One region of the Mesorhizobium sp. P3_B5 genome, then DNA from elsewhere that is predicted to be linked to it. Evidence: predicted binding sites of a transcription regulator. Region 1 holds the regulator's gene; the other holds the start of a gene.
The links. The regulator LexA, encoded in region 1, represses DNA repair genes until DNA is damaged. The targets are predictions, from matches to a motif close to TGTTCNNNNTGTGTTCNG.
Positions count from the first base shown of each region.

Region 2: a site for LexA is predicted at 1,446-1,463, ahead of ruvC (crossover junction endodeoxyribonuclease RuvC). Genes of this name have one in related genera too.

Region 1 covers NZ_JBFUGR010000005.1:428,100-435,942, reverse strand. Annotated here, with positions in the region: gene kynU (kynureninase) at 1-717, opposite strand, end outside; gene lexA (transcriptional repressor LexA) at 1,210-1,947, shown strand; gene AC1DVW_RS16360 (ComEC/Rec2 family competence protein) at 1,941-4,397, opposite strand; gene gltX (glutamate--tRNA ligase) at 4,499-5,923, shown strand; gene gltA (citrate synthase) at 6,103-7,431, shown strand; gene lpxB (lipid-A-disaccharide synthase) at 7,476-7,843, opposite strand, start outside.
Region 2 covers NZ_JBFUGR010000022.1:5,160-13,002, reverse strand. Annotated here, with positions in the region: gene ruvB (Holliday junction branch migration DNA helicase RuvB) at 1-220, opposite strand, end outside; gene ruvA (Holliday junction branch migration protein RuvA) at 264-884, opposite strand; gene ruvC (crossover junction endodeoxyribonuclease RuvC) at 895-1,404, opposite strand; gene rcdA (protease adaptor protein RcdA) at 1,609-2,139, opposite strand; gene AC1DVW_RS28255 (DUF2269 family protein) at 2,692-3,243, shown strand; gene AC1DVW_RS28250 (sulfite exporter TauE/SafE family protein) at 3,283-4,053, opposite strand; gene AC1DVW_RS28245 (Lrp/AsnC family transcriptional regulator) at 4,150-4,602, opposite strand; gene AC1DVW_RS28240 (DMT family transporter) at 4,732-5,637, shown strand; gene AC1DVW_RS28235 (PH domain-containing protein) at 5,748-6,323, shown strand; gene AC1DVW_RS28230 (thiamine phosphate synthase) at 6,409-7,056, shown strand; gene AC1DVW_RS28225 (tetratricopeptide repeat protein) at 7,028-7,843, shown strand, end outside.

The DNA.
Region 1 (7,843 bases):
ATAGATGAAGGCAGGGGCGCCCGGGCCGCCATTCAGGTATTTGTAGGTGCAGCCGACAGCGAAGTCGGCGTTTGCCTTGTCCAGTTCGACTGGCATCGCACCGGCGGTGTGGCAGAGATCCCAGACGATCAGCGCACCGGCATCCTGAGCCTTGCGCGTCAGCGCCGGCATGTCGCGCAGCTCGCCCGACTTGTAGTTGACGTGGTTGACCAGCACCACGGAGGTGCGTTCGTCGATCAGCTCTTCGATATCAGGCGCGTCGAAACCCGAAAGGCGCAGCTGAGTGTTCTTTCGCGTCGAGACCACGCCTTCGGCCATGTAGAGGTCGGTCGGAAAACTGTCACCCTCGGCGACGATGACCGGCCGCTCCGGCCGCATGGCCATCGCGGCGTGCAGCAGCTTGTAAATGTTGACCGAGGTCGTGTCACAGACCACCGTCTGGCCGGCGGCGGCGCCGATCAGGCGCCCAAGCTGGTCACCGAGCTCGAGCGGCATGTCGAACCAGCCGGCCGTGTTCCAGGCGCGGATCAGGTCATGCGCCCATTCCTCGGTCGCCGCCTTGCGCAACTCGTCGAAAGCGGCATGCGAGGCAGCCCCCAGCGAATTGCCGTCGAGATAGATCACTCCTTGCGGCAGCACAAAGCGGTCGCGCATGGCGCGCAGCGGATCCGCGGCATCCATCGCCTCGATGGCCGCCAGATCGGGAATTCCTGTCATGGTTTGTCTGCTCCCCCAACATTCGACGCAACGCCGGAACGACGGCATCCATCGGTCACCAGCGCTTTTCCACCACCTGGCATCGCGCGGCAAGGTTCCACCGATGACAAGCTGTCCGACCAGGTGCTGAAAATCAGGAGCCAAACCTGCCCAAGGTTGGCGTTTTGACTTCGTTTCGTTCACGGTGCATTAACCAAATCGCCCCGTCGATATGGCTGCAATTGCCCGCCATCTTTGCCGACTGACGGCCGATTCCAATGCCGCCTTTTGGGAACCCAGAGGCGGCAAACGGAAGCAGAATCAAGGCGATGAGGCGCGAACCGGTGAAAGCGCGGCGGTGCCGTTGGCGCGGCGGTATCGTTTCCAGAGCCCTAACATATTCATTAAACTTTAAACGGTTGCGGAACACAACTGGAACAGATAGTGTTTGTTCTGTGTTTGTTTTTCTGATTCTGGTTCGAAATCTCTGGTTCGAAACCCTTGGGGGCCGCCATGCTGACGCGCAAGCAACATGAACTTCTGATGTTCATCCATGAGCGACTGAAGGAGAGCGGCATTCCGCCGTCGTTCGACGAGATGAAGGAAGCGCTGGACCTTGCCTCCAAGTCAGGCATTCACCGGCTGATCACGGCGCTGGAAGAACGCGGCTTCATTCGCCGGCTACCCAACCGTGCCCGCGCCCTGGAAGTGCTGCGGCTGCCGGACTCGATCGCGCCCGGCCTCAACGCAGCGCGCAAATTCTCGCCGAGCGTTATCCAGGGCAGTCTTGGACAAGGCGGCCTCGGGCGGCAAATCAAGCCAGCGCCTTCGCGCATGCCTTCGGCCGGCAATGACGACGATGTGGTCGCCGCCGTGTCGATCCCGGTGATGGGACGCATTGCCGCCGGTGTGCCGATCGACGCCATCCAGCACCAGACGCATTCGATCTCGGTGCCACCGGACATGATCATGGGCGGCGAACACTATGCACTGGAGGTGAAGGGCGATTCGATGATCGAGGCCGGCATTTTCGACGGCGACACGGTCATCATCCGCAACGCCGATACCGCCAGCCCGGGCGAGATCATCGTGGCGCTGGTCGATGACGAGGAAGCGACGCTGAAGCGGTTCCGCCGCAAGGGCGCCTCGATCGCGCTCGAGGCCGCCAATCCGGCCTATGAGACCCGCATTTTCGGCCCGGACCGGGTCAAGGTGCAAGGCAAGTTGGTCGGGCTGATCCGCCGTTACTGAGCCGGCTTGACGGCTGATTTTTCGGGCTTCTTGTAGGGCGGTAGCCCCCTCGCTTCGCGAGAGAATTTTCGTTGGACGTGCCAGGGGCGGTATGGCTTGTCGACGGCAAAGTCGATCTCTGCCGGCCTGGTCGCCGATTGCGGATCGAAGAAGATGGCTGCGCTGCCCGAACGGGCAAGTTGTCGTTTGTTGACGACAAGGACCAGCGGATCGCGGCAAGGGTCATAGGCGGTGGCGTCGTCGATGACAATCAGGGTCGCGAAAGAGCAGGCTTTCCACGCGTTCTTGCGGTCTTCGACATAGGCGACGATCGCGCCGGAGGGATGCCGTGCAAGGCACAGCCCGGCTTTGCAATAGAAGGGCGAGCCTGGCGGCAATTCGGTCGGGTCGGCAATATCGAATTGTTCGCTGCTGTTGTCGAACGTCTCGGGCTCGACGATGGTTTCGGACTTTAGGGCGCGCTTCCAGTTGTCGGTCGTGAATTCGTTCGAACGCGCCCGGTTGAGGGCCAGCTCACCGCCGCCAATCGGCAGCGCAACCAGATGGGCGTCCTCGGAAATCAGCACGTCGGGCGTGCGTGTGTCGGAAATCGTCAGCAGGCCTGCGAGTGCAAATGGCAGTGCTGCCAGCCGAAGCCATGTCGTCGCCATGGTGGCGATGATCAGCGCGATGGTCGTCAGAAACACCGATTTGAGCGAGATCAACCCGACCGCATCGATCGGCGAGCGCTCCGAAATCCATGCCGACAGGGCGATCATCGCCGTCAGCCCCTTGCCCATCAAATACAGTGGTATTCCATCGGCGCCAAACGGCATCGCAAGGGCGCTGATCACGGCCAAAAGCATGACGACGGAGACGATCGGCATGATGGCCAGATTGGCGAACAGGCTGAGCGGCGACACACGCTGGAAATGCCATATGGCGAACAGCGCGGTGGCGCTGCCGGCGATGATCGAGGTCATGGCCAGACCGCCTGTCGCCAGCAGGAATTTTCGACTGAGGAAGGCTGGCAGTGAGCGCCGAGGCGGTGGTGACGTTGCCTTGCCCTCGCGGTAGTCGGACCAACCGGCATAGGCGCCGACCAGCGCCGCGGTGGCGGCGAAGGACATCTGGAAACTCGGGCCGACGACTTCGTGCGGCGACACCAGGATGACGGCGATGGCTGAGATCGCCAGATTGCGCATGGTGAGTGCTGCCCGATCGAACAGCACGGCGATCAGCATCACCGCCAGCATGATGAAGCTGCGTTCGGCTGCAACCACGACGCCTGAAATGACGAGATAGGCAGCGATGGAAATGAGCGCGGCAGCCGCGGCATATTTCTTGACCGGCCGGTGTGAGGAAAAATCCGGAAACAGGGCAAAGGCGCCGCGCAGCAGCGCCATGATGGTGCCGGCGACCAAGGCCATGTGAAGGCCGGAAATGGAGATGATGTGATAGATGCCGGTGCGCCGCATCGCCTCATTGATCTCTTCCGGGATGCCGGCACGCACGCCGACAATCAGTGCCGCGGCAATCTCACCTTCTGCGCCGCCGATTTTGCCCCTGATACGGTCTGCAATGTTCTCGCGCGCGTTTTCGATCGCGGAAGAAAGCCGTGCGGTAAGCCGCGGGGGGGCCACCGAGGCAATGGTTTTTGGGTTGCCGAGAAAGAAGCCGCTGGCGCCGATGCCGGAGTAATAGCTGTCGAAGGAGAAGTCATAGCTGTCCGGCCGCACCGGGCCGGTTGGCGCCATCAGCCTGGCATAACCGGTGATCAGGGAACCGGCGGTCATATCGGCGGGAACCGTGCGCGCCGAGAGCCTGACACGCTCCGGCGCGTAGCGCAGCTTGGGATAAGCGGTCGAGACCACGTCTAGCGTCAGCCTGACGCGGCCGCTTTCCATCTCCTCAAGGCTGACGACGCGCGCGGTCAGCCGTGTTTGAATCTCGGAACCGAGCATTTGCGTTCCGGCGCGCCAGGTCTCCAGCTTGGCGGCGACCACGCCGAGCGCGCACAGCATCGCAGCCATGCAGCACAGATGCGTCCTCGGCCACGACCGCGAGACAATGGAACAGGATGCCATCAGCATCACGAAGGCGATGGGTTGCAGAAAGCCCGGCTCGTTGGCCAGCGAGAAGTAGATGATCACGCCGGCGGCGAGAAAAACCGGCACCAGCAGGAAGGCGACGCCGCGGTCGAGTTCCGTGCCGGCGGCCACCGCGATGCCGCGGCGGATTGCGGGCAATGACGAACGGCGAAGCCTGCCGTGGAAGCGCAACACCGGACCGGTCGCGGGAGCTGGTACCGGCGTGGGACCATCGAGCGATGAAGGGGGGATGCCCAGGTCTGGCACCGGCAGCAAAACCGGCGTTTGCTCGACAAGCGGAACGTCGGCAAACAGCGACCGTTCGCTGACGCTTGTGGTCGCGCCATCGCTGTCGTCCACGCTGCGGCCTCGTCCAGCCATCGGGTCTGCCCCTTGCGCCCTAGACCTCCTATGCTACATGAACGCGCAACGCGCGAAAGTCCGCGAAACCACACCCGCTTCCTACGTTCCCCGAGAGTTCCATGTCCGACAAGGTCGTCACCCGTTTTGCCCCCTCGCCCACCGGCTACCTGCACATCGGTGGCGCGCGCACGGCGCTGTTCAACTGGCTCTATGCCAAGCACACCGACGGCACTATGGTGCTGCGCATCGAGGACACGGATCGCGAGCGCTTCAACGAGGCGGCTACCCAGGCCATTCTGGATGGGCTGACCTGGCTTGGGCTTTCCTGGGACGGCGAGGCCATATCGCAGTTCGAGCGTGCACCGCGCCACCGCGAGGTGGCCGAGGAGCTGGTGCGCCTGGGCAAGGCCTATTACAGCTATGAGACGCCAGCCGAGCTCGAGGCGATGCGCGAGGCGGCACGCGCCAAGGGCCTGCCGCCGCGCTACAATGGCCAGTGGCGCGACCGCGACCCCTCAGAGGCGCCTGCAGGCGTCAAGGGCGCCATCCGCATCAAGGCGCCGACCGAGGGCGAGACCGTCGTGCACGACCGCGTGCAGGGCGAGGTGCGCTTTCCCAACAAGGATCTCGACGATTTCATCATCCTGCGCTCGGACGGCAATCCGACCTATATGCATGCCGTCGTCGTCGACGATCACGACATGGGCGTCACCCACATCATTCGCGGTGACGATCATCTGACCAACGCCGCGCGCCAGACCGTCATCTACAACGCCATGGGCTGGGACGTGCCGTCAATGTCGCACATCCCGCTGATCCACGGCGCCGACGGCGCAAAACTGTCGAAGCGGCACGGTGCGCTCGGCGTCGAGGCCTATCGTGCCATGGGCTACCTGCCCGAGGCATTGCTCAACTATCTGGCCCGGCTCGGCTGGAGCCATGGCGACGACGAGATCATGTCGATCAAGGACATGGTTGCCTGGTTCGACATCGGCGATGTCAACAAGGGTGCAGCGCGTTTTGACTTCGCCAAGCTGGAGTCGATCAACGGCGCGCATATGCGCAAGATGGACGACAAGGCGCTGTTCGATATCTTCGTCGCCACTCTGCCCTATCTCGAAGGCGGGCCGGCGCTTGCCGCACGTCTCGACGACAAGCGCAAGGCGCAATTGATTGCCGCCCTGCCCGGCCTGAAAGAGCGTGCCAAGACGCTCGTGGAGCTGGTCGACGGCGCCGCTTTCCTGTTCGTCGAGCGGCCGTTGCCGATCGACGAGAAGGCAGCGCTGGTGCTGAATGCCGATGCACGCACGGTTCTGCGCGGCGCCCGCGCGGCACTGCAGACGGTTTCGGGCGACTGGACGGCCGCCAATGCGGAAGCCGCGATCCGCGACTACGCGCTGGCCGGTGGCCACAAGCTCGGCGCCGTGGCCCAGCCGCTGCGGGCAGCCCTGACCGGCAAGACCACGTCGCCCGGCGTTTTCGACGTGCTTGCCGTGCTTGGCCGCGAGGAAAGCCTGGCCCGCATCGCCGATCAAATCGATTAGGAGAGATCTGGCCCAAGAAGATTGGCATTGAAAGGTACGTTTCGCAGTGCAACATTAGGTCTTGGTCCAATCTGGCACGGAAATCCCCCTGCGGGCGCCAGCGCGCAGTCCGATGCCTTCGACGTGTTGCGTTGCAGATATCTGCCTTTGCCGGCATGACGAAACAAAAGGAGCTTGCAATGACCGAAGCTGCGACAAAACTGGAATTTGGCGGCAAACCGCACACGTCGACGGCAACGCTGGAACTCGGCGGCAAAACGCACGAGTTCAAGGTGCGAAGCGGCTCGGTCGGGCCTGACGTCATCGATATCGGCTCGCTGTACAGCACCACCGGTGCCTTCACCTATGATCCCGGCTTCACCTCGACCGCGAGCTGCGAGTCCGAAATCACCTTCATCGACGGCGATGCCGGCATCCTGTTGCATCGCGGCTATCCGATCGACCAGTTGGCCGAGCATGGCGATTTCCTCGAAGTCTGCTACCTCCTGCTTTACGGCGAATTGCCGACCAAGGCGCAGAAGGACGATTTCGATTACCGCGTGACGCGCCACACCATGGTGCATGAGCAGATGTCGCGCTTCTTCACCGGTTTCCGCCGCGACGCGCACCCGATGGCGGTGATGTGCGGCGTGGTCGGCGCGCTGTCGGCCTTCTATCACGACTCCACCGACATCTCCGACCCCTACCAGCGCATGGTCGCCTCGATGCGGCTGATCGCCAAAATGCCGACGATCGCGGCGATGGCCTACAAGTACCACATCGGCCAGCCCTTCATTTACCCGAAGAACGAGCTGAACTTCGCCGCCAACTTCCTGCATATGTGCTTTGCGGTGCCGTGCGAGGAATACAAGATCAACCCGGTGCTGGCGCGTGCGATGGAGCGTATCTTCATCCTGCATGCCGATCACGAGCAGAACGCCTCGACCTCGACCGTTCGTCTTGCCGGCTCGTCGGGCGCCAACCCGTTCGCCTGCATTGCCGCCGGCATCGCCTGCCTGTGGGGTCCCGCCCATGGCGGCGCCAACGAGGCAGCGCTGAACATGCTGGGCGAAATCGGTCATGTCGACCACATCCCGGAATTCATCGCGCGCGCCAAGGACAAGAACGATCCATTCCGGCTGATGGGCTTTGGCCACCGCGTCTACAAGAACTACGATCCGCGCGCCAAGATCATGCAGAAGACCGCGCATGAGGTCTTGGGCGAGCTCGGCATCAAGGACGATCCGCTGCTCGACATCGCCATGGAGCTGGAAAAGATCGCGCTGACCGATTCCTATTTCATCGAGAAGAAGCTCTATCCGAACGTCGACTTCTACTCGGGCATCACCTTGAAGGCACTGGGTTTCCCCACCACCATGTTCACCGTGCTGTTCGCGGTCGCCCGCACCGTCGGCTGGATCGCGCAGTGGAAGGAGATGATCGAGGATCCGCACCAGAAGATCGGCCGCCCGCGCCAGCTCTATACGGGCGCGCCCGAACGCGACTACGTGCCGATCGCCAAGCGCTGAGCAGGCCAAGACCGAACCGTCAAAAGCGCCCGCAAGGGCGCTTTCTATTTGTGGTGACCAGGTTTGATGTGGCGAAGCACGACATCGGCGGCGATGTCCCCGGACGGCCTGTCGGTCGTCATGCGCCGTGCGATCTCGGCGAAACCGTCCTTTTGCCAGGCACGCATGCCGGTCTCGGCAAACAGGGCCTCCAGCTGATGGGCCAAATTGTCCGGCCTGACATACTGGTCGTAGAATTCCGTGATCAGCGCGCGGTCGGCGATCAAATTGGGCAACAGCGCCGACCAGACGTTGATGACATGCTGCGCGATCAGGCGCGCAATGGGGTCGAGCTTGTAGCAGGACACCATCGGAACACCGGACAGCGCCAGCTCCAGGGACACCGTTCCCGAGGCGATCAGAGCCGCATCGG
Region 2 (7,843 bases), on a different contig from region 1:
CCATGATCTGCGCCAGTGTCGTCTTGCCGAGGCCGGGTGGCCCGACGAACAGCACATGGTCGAGCGCCTCGCCGCGGCCCTTGGCCGCCTCGATGAAAACCTTGAGATTGGCCCGCACCGCCGCCTGGCCGACGAAATCGGCAAGCGTCTGCGGCCGCAAGGTCTGCTCGGCATCCTCGCCGCGTTTGTCGGGCGCAATGAGACGGGGCGAAAGGCTCATGCCGCCTTCCTCGCACAGGGCAGAGGACGGGACAAGCAACGCCTCACCGCGCCAGTTCCTTCAGCCCGAAACGGATCAGCTTCGAGGCGTCCGCATCCTCGCCGGCGGTCTTCAGCGCTGCCGCCACCGCATTGGCTGCCGTGTCGCGCGAATAGCCGAGATTGACCAGCGCCGAGACGGCATCGGTGATCGGCGCCGGTGCGACGCCTTCGCCGAGTTCCTGCTTCAGGCCGATGGTGCCGGAGGCAGAACCGGCATAGGCCGGCGCCTTGTTCTTCAATTCGGTGACGATGCGTTCCGCCACCTTCTTGCCGACGCCAGGCGCACGGCTGACCATGGCGATGTCGCGCAGCGCGATCGCATTGGCGAGATCGGCAGGCGCCAACGTCGACAGAATGGCCAGCGCCACCTTGGCGCCGACGCCTTGCACATTGCTCATCAGCAACCGAAACCACTCGCGCTCCAGCACGGACTGGAAGCCATAGAGCCGCAGCATGTCCTCGCGCACATAGGTCTCGATGAACAGCACCACCGCCTCGCCGGGCGCCGGCAACGCCGCCAGCGTGCGCGCCGAGCAGTAGGCGACATAGCCGACGCCATGCACGTCGACGAGGCAGAAATCCTCGTCGATCTCGTCCAGCGTGCCTTTGAGCTTGCCGATCATGAGCGATCCCTCATGCCAGCGCCGCCATCCTGTAGGCGACGCTCTGCCGGTGGTGCGCGTGGCAGATGGCGATGGCCAGCGCATCGGCCGCATGCTCGGTGTCGAAAATGGCTTTTGGCAGCAGCACCTTCACCATCATATGGATCTGCTTCTTGTCGCCATGGCCGACGCCGATCACCGCCTTCTTGACAGCGTTGGGCGCATACTCGGCAACCAGAAGTCCAGCTCGCGCCGGCACCAGCATGGCAATGCCGCGTGCCTGGCCGAGCTTCAGCGTCGCCACCGCGTCCTTGTTGACGAAGGTCTGTTCGACCGCCGCTTCGTGCGGCATGGCCTGCTGCAGGATGTCGGCGAGCCCGTCATGCAGTTGGCACAGCCGCGTCGCCAGCGCCGCTTTGTCGTCGGACCGCACGGTGCCGGAGGCGATGAAGCGCAAGGAGTTGCCGAGGCTCTCGACGATGCCCCAGCCGGTGCGTCTGAGCCCCGGATCGATGCCGATGATGCGAATCGCTTCCCCCATACGCCGACTTTACCTCCGGCGGACAGCGATGCCAGCGAAATGTGAACAAACCAGAAACAACGAACAGGCTGTTTGAGAATTCGCTCTGAGGAGACAGATGGCGCGGTTTTCGAAAACCGAAGCGGAACGTACATAAGTACGTGAGCATCGGAAGCGCAGAAAACCGCGTCAGATGGCCGTCAGAGTAGAATCATAAGCAGGCTGTCAGCCGCGGGCGAAAGCCGTGTTGAGCAGCGTGATCTGGTCGGAAACCGGATTGGCGCGGCGGCCCATTGGCGGCGTGTCGACCATCGTGCCGCCGTAGATTTCCTCGTCCATGCGGCGCACCAGCGCCTGCAGCCGCAACGAGCGGGTGACGAGGTCAAGGAAATCCTTGGGCAGTTCGCTCCAGCCGGCCGCTTCATCATGCGCGGAAGCGGTGTCGAGACGCACCTTGGATTTTTCGGAAGCAACCTGGTCGCGGGTCATCTCGCCGGAGTTCGCGGCCCGCTGCAAAAGCAGCCAGGAGGCGACTTGCATCAGCCGTGTGGTCAGCCGCATCGATTCGGCGGCATAGAGCGTTGCCGCTAGCCTGGAGAGCTTCTTCGCCTCGGCCCGGCCCTTGCCGTCGAGATATTCTGCCGCTTGCTCGACCAGGCCCATACCCTCCTGGTAGAGCGGCTTGAAGGATTGGGAGAAAACCCGACGTTCCGCCAGTTTAATGGTTTTCGCAACGCCCTTCGAAGGCTCGTTCATTGGAGACGCCCCTGCTACCCGCTGGCTGATTCGGCTTCATCGCCGTCCCGCCTGCACCCTAAATGACTGAAGCTTGAAAATGCGCTTCGTCACCGGTGAAGGCAAGCACATGTTTAACAAACGGTTAACGGCGCGGCCGGTGCCGGACGACCCCGGAAAAGCGAACAAAAAAAGAGCCGCGGATAAGGCGGCTCTCAGGAGTTTAACAGGGAGGCGTCAAACGAAGTGGCTCCAACCACTCGGTAAGAATCCAGATAACTGGATGAACGTAGTAAACGCCCGTAAAGCTTAATGAAGCCTTAACGGAGCGGATATTTTTCGATCGAGCGCCACCCTTCTGTGCCGGAACAGCACAGCTGCTCCGGTGCCCGGAATCGCGTCAGGACCCTCACACACTCCCTGCCATTTCGGCCACGCTTGCTGAACGCCGAAACAAACCGGCTGCCCACGCGACATCGTTGCGAAACACGCGCCGCGCTAAACGCCCGCTCCTCGAACCCAGGCAGCGCAACCCCAGCGTCGCCCGCAATCAAAAAATCAAAGGAGAGAACCATGGACTGGTACTCGATCGTCAAGTTTTTGCACATCGTTTCGGCGACCCTGTGGGTCGGTGGCGGTTTCGTCCTGTTCCTGCTCGGAGTGATGGCTGAGCGCGCCGGCAACATCGAGGACAAGTTGCAGGCGATGCGCGCCAGCGGACAGTTGGGCGGCCATTTCTTTGCACCGATGTCGATGCTGACGCTGCTCTTCGGGCTCGTCATGTGCAGCTTCTGGGTTGGCTTCACCGACCTGTGGATCCTGATCGGTCTCGCCGGCTATGCCACGACCTTCTCGATCGGCATGTTCATCTTCAAACCGACCGGCGAGCGGATGGGCGCCATGATCGCCAAGGATGGCATAACGCCCGCCGTTCTCGCCATTGGTCAGCGCATGATGAGCGCCGCGCGCTTCGACTATGCGGTGATGCTGGTGATCGTCGCCGACATGGTGCTGAAGCCGACCGCGCATGACATCGGCGTTCTCGCCGGCATGGTGCTGGTCGTCGCGGCCGGCGCTACCTTGGCATTCGGCGGAACACGGCGGCTGGTACCGTCCGCCGCCTAAGGCTCGCCATGACGGCAGCCCGCAAGGCTGCCGTTCCCTCTAGAACAGCCCGGCGATGCCATCCCACAGCAGTTTGACCGCGACGACCGCAACCGTCGCATAGGTGAAGGGATAAAAGATTTCCGGCCGCATGCGCCGCACCAGCCAGGCGCCGGCGATGGTGGCCAGCGGCGCCAGCGGCATCAGCACCGCCGATGCCGTTAGATTGGCGGTGTCGAACTGGCCGAGCGCGAAATAGGGCACCAGCTTCAGCGCATTGGTGGCGGCAAAGAAGATCGCCGACGTCCCCGACAGCACCTTCGGATCGAGCCGGATCGGCAGCGCATAGACCTGGAAGGGCGGGCCGCCGACATGGGCGACAAAGCTGGTGAAGCCGGCGACCGTGCCCCAGAAGGCGGCAGCGACGCGGTTGGGGGCAGCCGCATGATCGGCACCGTGCCGGAACTGCAGATAGAGCCAGCGCAGCACGAAAATCAGCGCGACCGCGCCGACGATCAGCCGCACCATCTCTTCGGTGACGAGGGCTGCCGTCAGCCAGCCGAGGCCGATGCCGATCACCGCGCCCGGCATCATGTCGACCAGCATCTTGCGGTCGTAAACACCCCACCATGTCCACACCGAAACGATGTCCATCAGGCACAGGATCGGCAGCAGGATGGCGGCGGCCTGCACCGGCGGCATGGTCAGCGCCATCAACGGCACGCCGACAAAGCCGACGGCGCCGCCAAAGCCGCCTTTCGACAGGCCAACGAGAATGACCGCCGGAATGGCGGCGGCATAAAACCAGGGATCGGCGAGCAGACCTGACATGGGGGGAAGGAGGCTGGAGGGAAAGACGGGAATTCTGGAATAGACCAGAAACGGTCACGCCGCGACTGCAAATATTGCGCGGCGCGCCCGCGCCCGTCACATATTCGGCATAGGCGCCAGCGGCGGCGGGCGGCGGCGGATCGGCTGCCCCTTGATGATGGCGGTGCTGGTCTCGGCCTTGTCGGCGATGCGGTCGAGAATCTGGTCGAGATCGCCGATCGAGCGCACGAACAGCCGGGCGACAAAACAGTCATCGCCGGTGACCTTGTCGCACTCGCCAAATTCCGGAATCTCCTCGATCAGCTTTTGCACGATGTGCAGCTTGCCCGGCAAAGGCCGGATGCGAACGATCGCCTGCAGGGTAAAACCGAGCGCCTGCGGATCGATCTCGATGGTGAAGGCGCGGATGACACCGCGCTCCTCGAGCCGCCGAAGCCGTTCCGAGACGCTCGGCGACGACAACCCGACTTGGGCAGCCAGTTCCTTCAACGAGGTTCGTGAATCCTTGATCAGTATCTCGAGAAGCTTTCTGTCCAGCTCGTCCAGCATTTTTCATTCCTTAGGTCGGATCGAAAATTACCTAATATAATTAGGCATGCATTTCATACGCCTATTCACAAACCATGGAAAGCGTCGATCCGGCATGAGAATATGAAGCCTCAAACAATAGAGGTTCTGATGGACAACACGGTACGCGGCACGATCGAAATGTCCGCCGCAATGGCGATCCTGGGCACCATCGGCTGGTTCGTCGTGCTCTCAGGCCAGCCGATCATGGACGTGGTGTTCTGGCGCTGCGCCTTCGGCGCGATAGCGCTGCTGGTCATCTGCGCCGCCCTTGGGTTGCTGCGCGGCGGGCTGTCACTGCGCGTCATCGGCATCGCCGCTCTCGGCGGCGCTGCCATCGTCATCAACTGGCTGTTGCTGTTCAGCGCATTTTCGCGGGCCTCGATCTCGATCGCCACGGCGGTCTACAACACCCAGCCCTTCATGCTGGTCGGCTTCGGCGCGCTGTTCTTCTCCGAACGGCTGACCATGACAAAGTTGGCCTGGCTTGGCATCGCTTTCGCCGGCATGCTGCTGATCGTGCAGGTCACGCCTCATGCAGGCGACGTCGGCACCGACTATTTCACCGGCATCGCCATGGCGCTGGGGGCGGCTTTCTTCTGGGCCGTTGCAGCCATCGTCACCAAGAAGCTCAAGGGCACGCCACCACACCTGATCGCACTCATCCAGGTTTGCGTCGGCGTTTTCATGCTCGCGCCCTTTGCCAATCTCACCCAGCTTCCCACCGATGCGTGGAGCTGGAGCATGCTGGTGACGCTCGGCGTCGTCCATACCGGCTTCATGTACATATTGATGTATGGCGCCATCCAGAAGCTGCCGACGCATCTGCAAGGCTCGCTGTCCTTCATCTACCCCGTGGTCGCGATCCTGGTCGACGTCGTTGCCTTCGGCCATCGGCTGCATCCCCTCCAGATCGTCGGCGCCACCGCCATCCTGATCGCCGCAGCCGGCATGAATCTCGGCTGGACGCTGTGGAAGTCGAGGTCGCCGACAGCGAATGCCCAGGCAAACGGATAAATCATGACGCCGCCTCACAGCCACGTGATCTTGCGGCAGACACGCTGCGGATTTGCGCCGGACCCTGACTCATGCGATGAGCGTTTCAGGCACATGCGACGGGTGGTGGCTTGGACAGCGTATCCTTTCAGAACCGGCTATTGCCTCGCGAGCGTATCTTGTGGACCGGATCTCCCACGCAAGGTTTGTTGTTCGTACCTAGTGACATCTTTCTCATTCCGTTCAGCCTGCTTTGGTGCGGGTTTGCTATTTTCTGGACAGTCTCGGCGGCAAGGCAAGGTGCGCCATTCTTCTTCTATGCCTGGGGAGCGATGTTCGTTTGCATCGGGCTCTTCATGGTCTTTGGCAGATTTGCCTTCGATGCATGGTTGCGACGCAGGATCTCCTACGCTGTCACGGACAGACGCATTCTCATTATGCGGACCGCACCGTTTTCCAATTTCAGGTCGCTCGATTTGGAGCGCCTTCCCGATGTGCAACTGACCGGTGAGAAAGCGACACGAGGGAATTTGCGCTTCGGATCGGTGGCAACCCCCTTCGGATATCCAAGGATGGGCGGCTGGTTTCCGGCCCTTGACCCCGTCCCGCAATTTCTCGGGGTCGAAAGCCCGTCGAAGGTGTTCGATCTGATAATGAAAGCCAGCAGCGATATCCGCTCCGGTCATCGATCGCCCCCTGCTGGCTAGCAGCCTGTTCAATCCCTGTACTTTGCTCTATGCCGCAATCCAACCATCTTCGCCCGGCATAGGCGAAAACCGGGATCGAAGGCCTATGAACGAAGCAACACCTCCAAACCGCTGCCGCATCGTGCTGATCGCGCCGCCAGGCGTGTCGGCGCAAAGCATTGCGGCGGCATTCGAAGGCGGCGACGTCGCCTCGCTGATCCTGCCCGAAAACGGCATGGACGAAGCCTCCTTCCAGGCCTTGGCCGAAGAGATCGTGCCGGTTGCGCAAGCTGTAGGCGTCGCGGTCATCATTGCCGGCGACACCCGCATTGCCGGCCGCGTCCAGGCCGACGGCATCCATGTCGAGGTTGGAAAGGCCGAACTTGCCGAGACGATCGGACATTTCCAGGCAAAGATGATGGTCGGCACCGGCGGCGCCAAGACCCGCGACGACGCGCTGGAACTCGGCGAGTTGAGGCCCGACTACATGTTCTTTGGCCGCTTCGGCTATGACAACAAGCCGGAGCCGCACCCCCGCAACCTGTCGCTTGGCCAATTTTGGGCGGACGTGATTCAGATCCCGTGCATCGTCATGGCCGGGTCCGATCTCGCTTCGGTGACAGCGGTGGCCGCCACCGGCGCCGAATTCGTGGCGCTGTCCAGCGCCGTCTTTGCCGAGGGCGTCGACCCGAAGACAGCTGTCGCCGGTGCCAACGTGCTTCTCGATGAAACCGCGCCGCGTTTCGAGGACTGAAATGTCCTCGCCAATGCTTCCTCTCCAGGCCCTGATTGCGGTCTTGATGATGCAGGGCGCCGCCACCGCCGCGCAGACCATTCCGCTACCGCAGCCCAAGCCAGACATCGGCGTGCACGTCGACAAACCCATCGACAAGCCGCTGCCACAGCCCGCCACCACCGCCGAACCGGCGCCGCTGCCGTCAGCCGACGCCATCAATCCCGACCGTTTTGGCGCCAAGCCGTCGGACCCGGCCTACGGCGCCTTTCAGCGCGGGCTTTACAAGACGGCCTACAACCTCGCTTTGACCCGCGCGCAAAATGGCGATCCGGCGGCCGAGACGCTGTTGGCCGAGATCCTGTCGCGCGGGCTGGGCGTGCCGCTCAACGCGGCGGAGGCCGCCAAGTGGTATGCGCTTGCGGCGGAGCAGGGCGTGCCGGAATCGCAATTCCAATATGCGCTGATGCTGCTCGACGGCCGCTACGTCAAGAAGGACGAGAAAGAAGCCTACGCGTTGATGCAGGCTGCCGCCGAGGCCGGCAATCGGCTGGCGCAGTTCAATTTCGCACAGTTGCTGGTCGAGCAGGACCCCGGTGATGCCGGCATCGCCAAGGCGGTCTCCTACTATGAGCGGGCCGCCGCCACTGGCCTTGCCGATGCGCAATATGCGATGGCGCAGATCTATGCCAATGGCGCCGGCGGCAGGCCGCGCGACGACGCCCAGGCCCGCCGCCTGCTGGCGCAGGCCGCAAGGCAGAATTACGACACCGCGCAGATCGATCTTGCCGCCTGGATGATCGAGGGA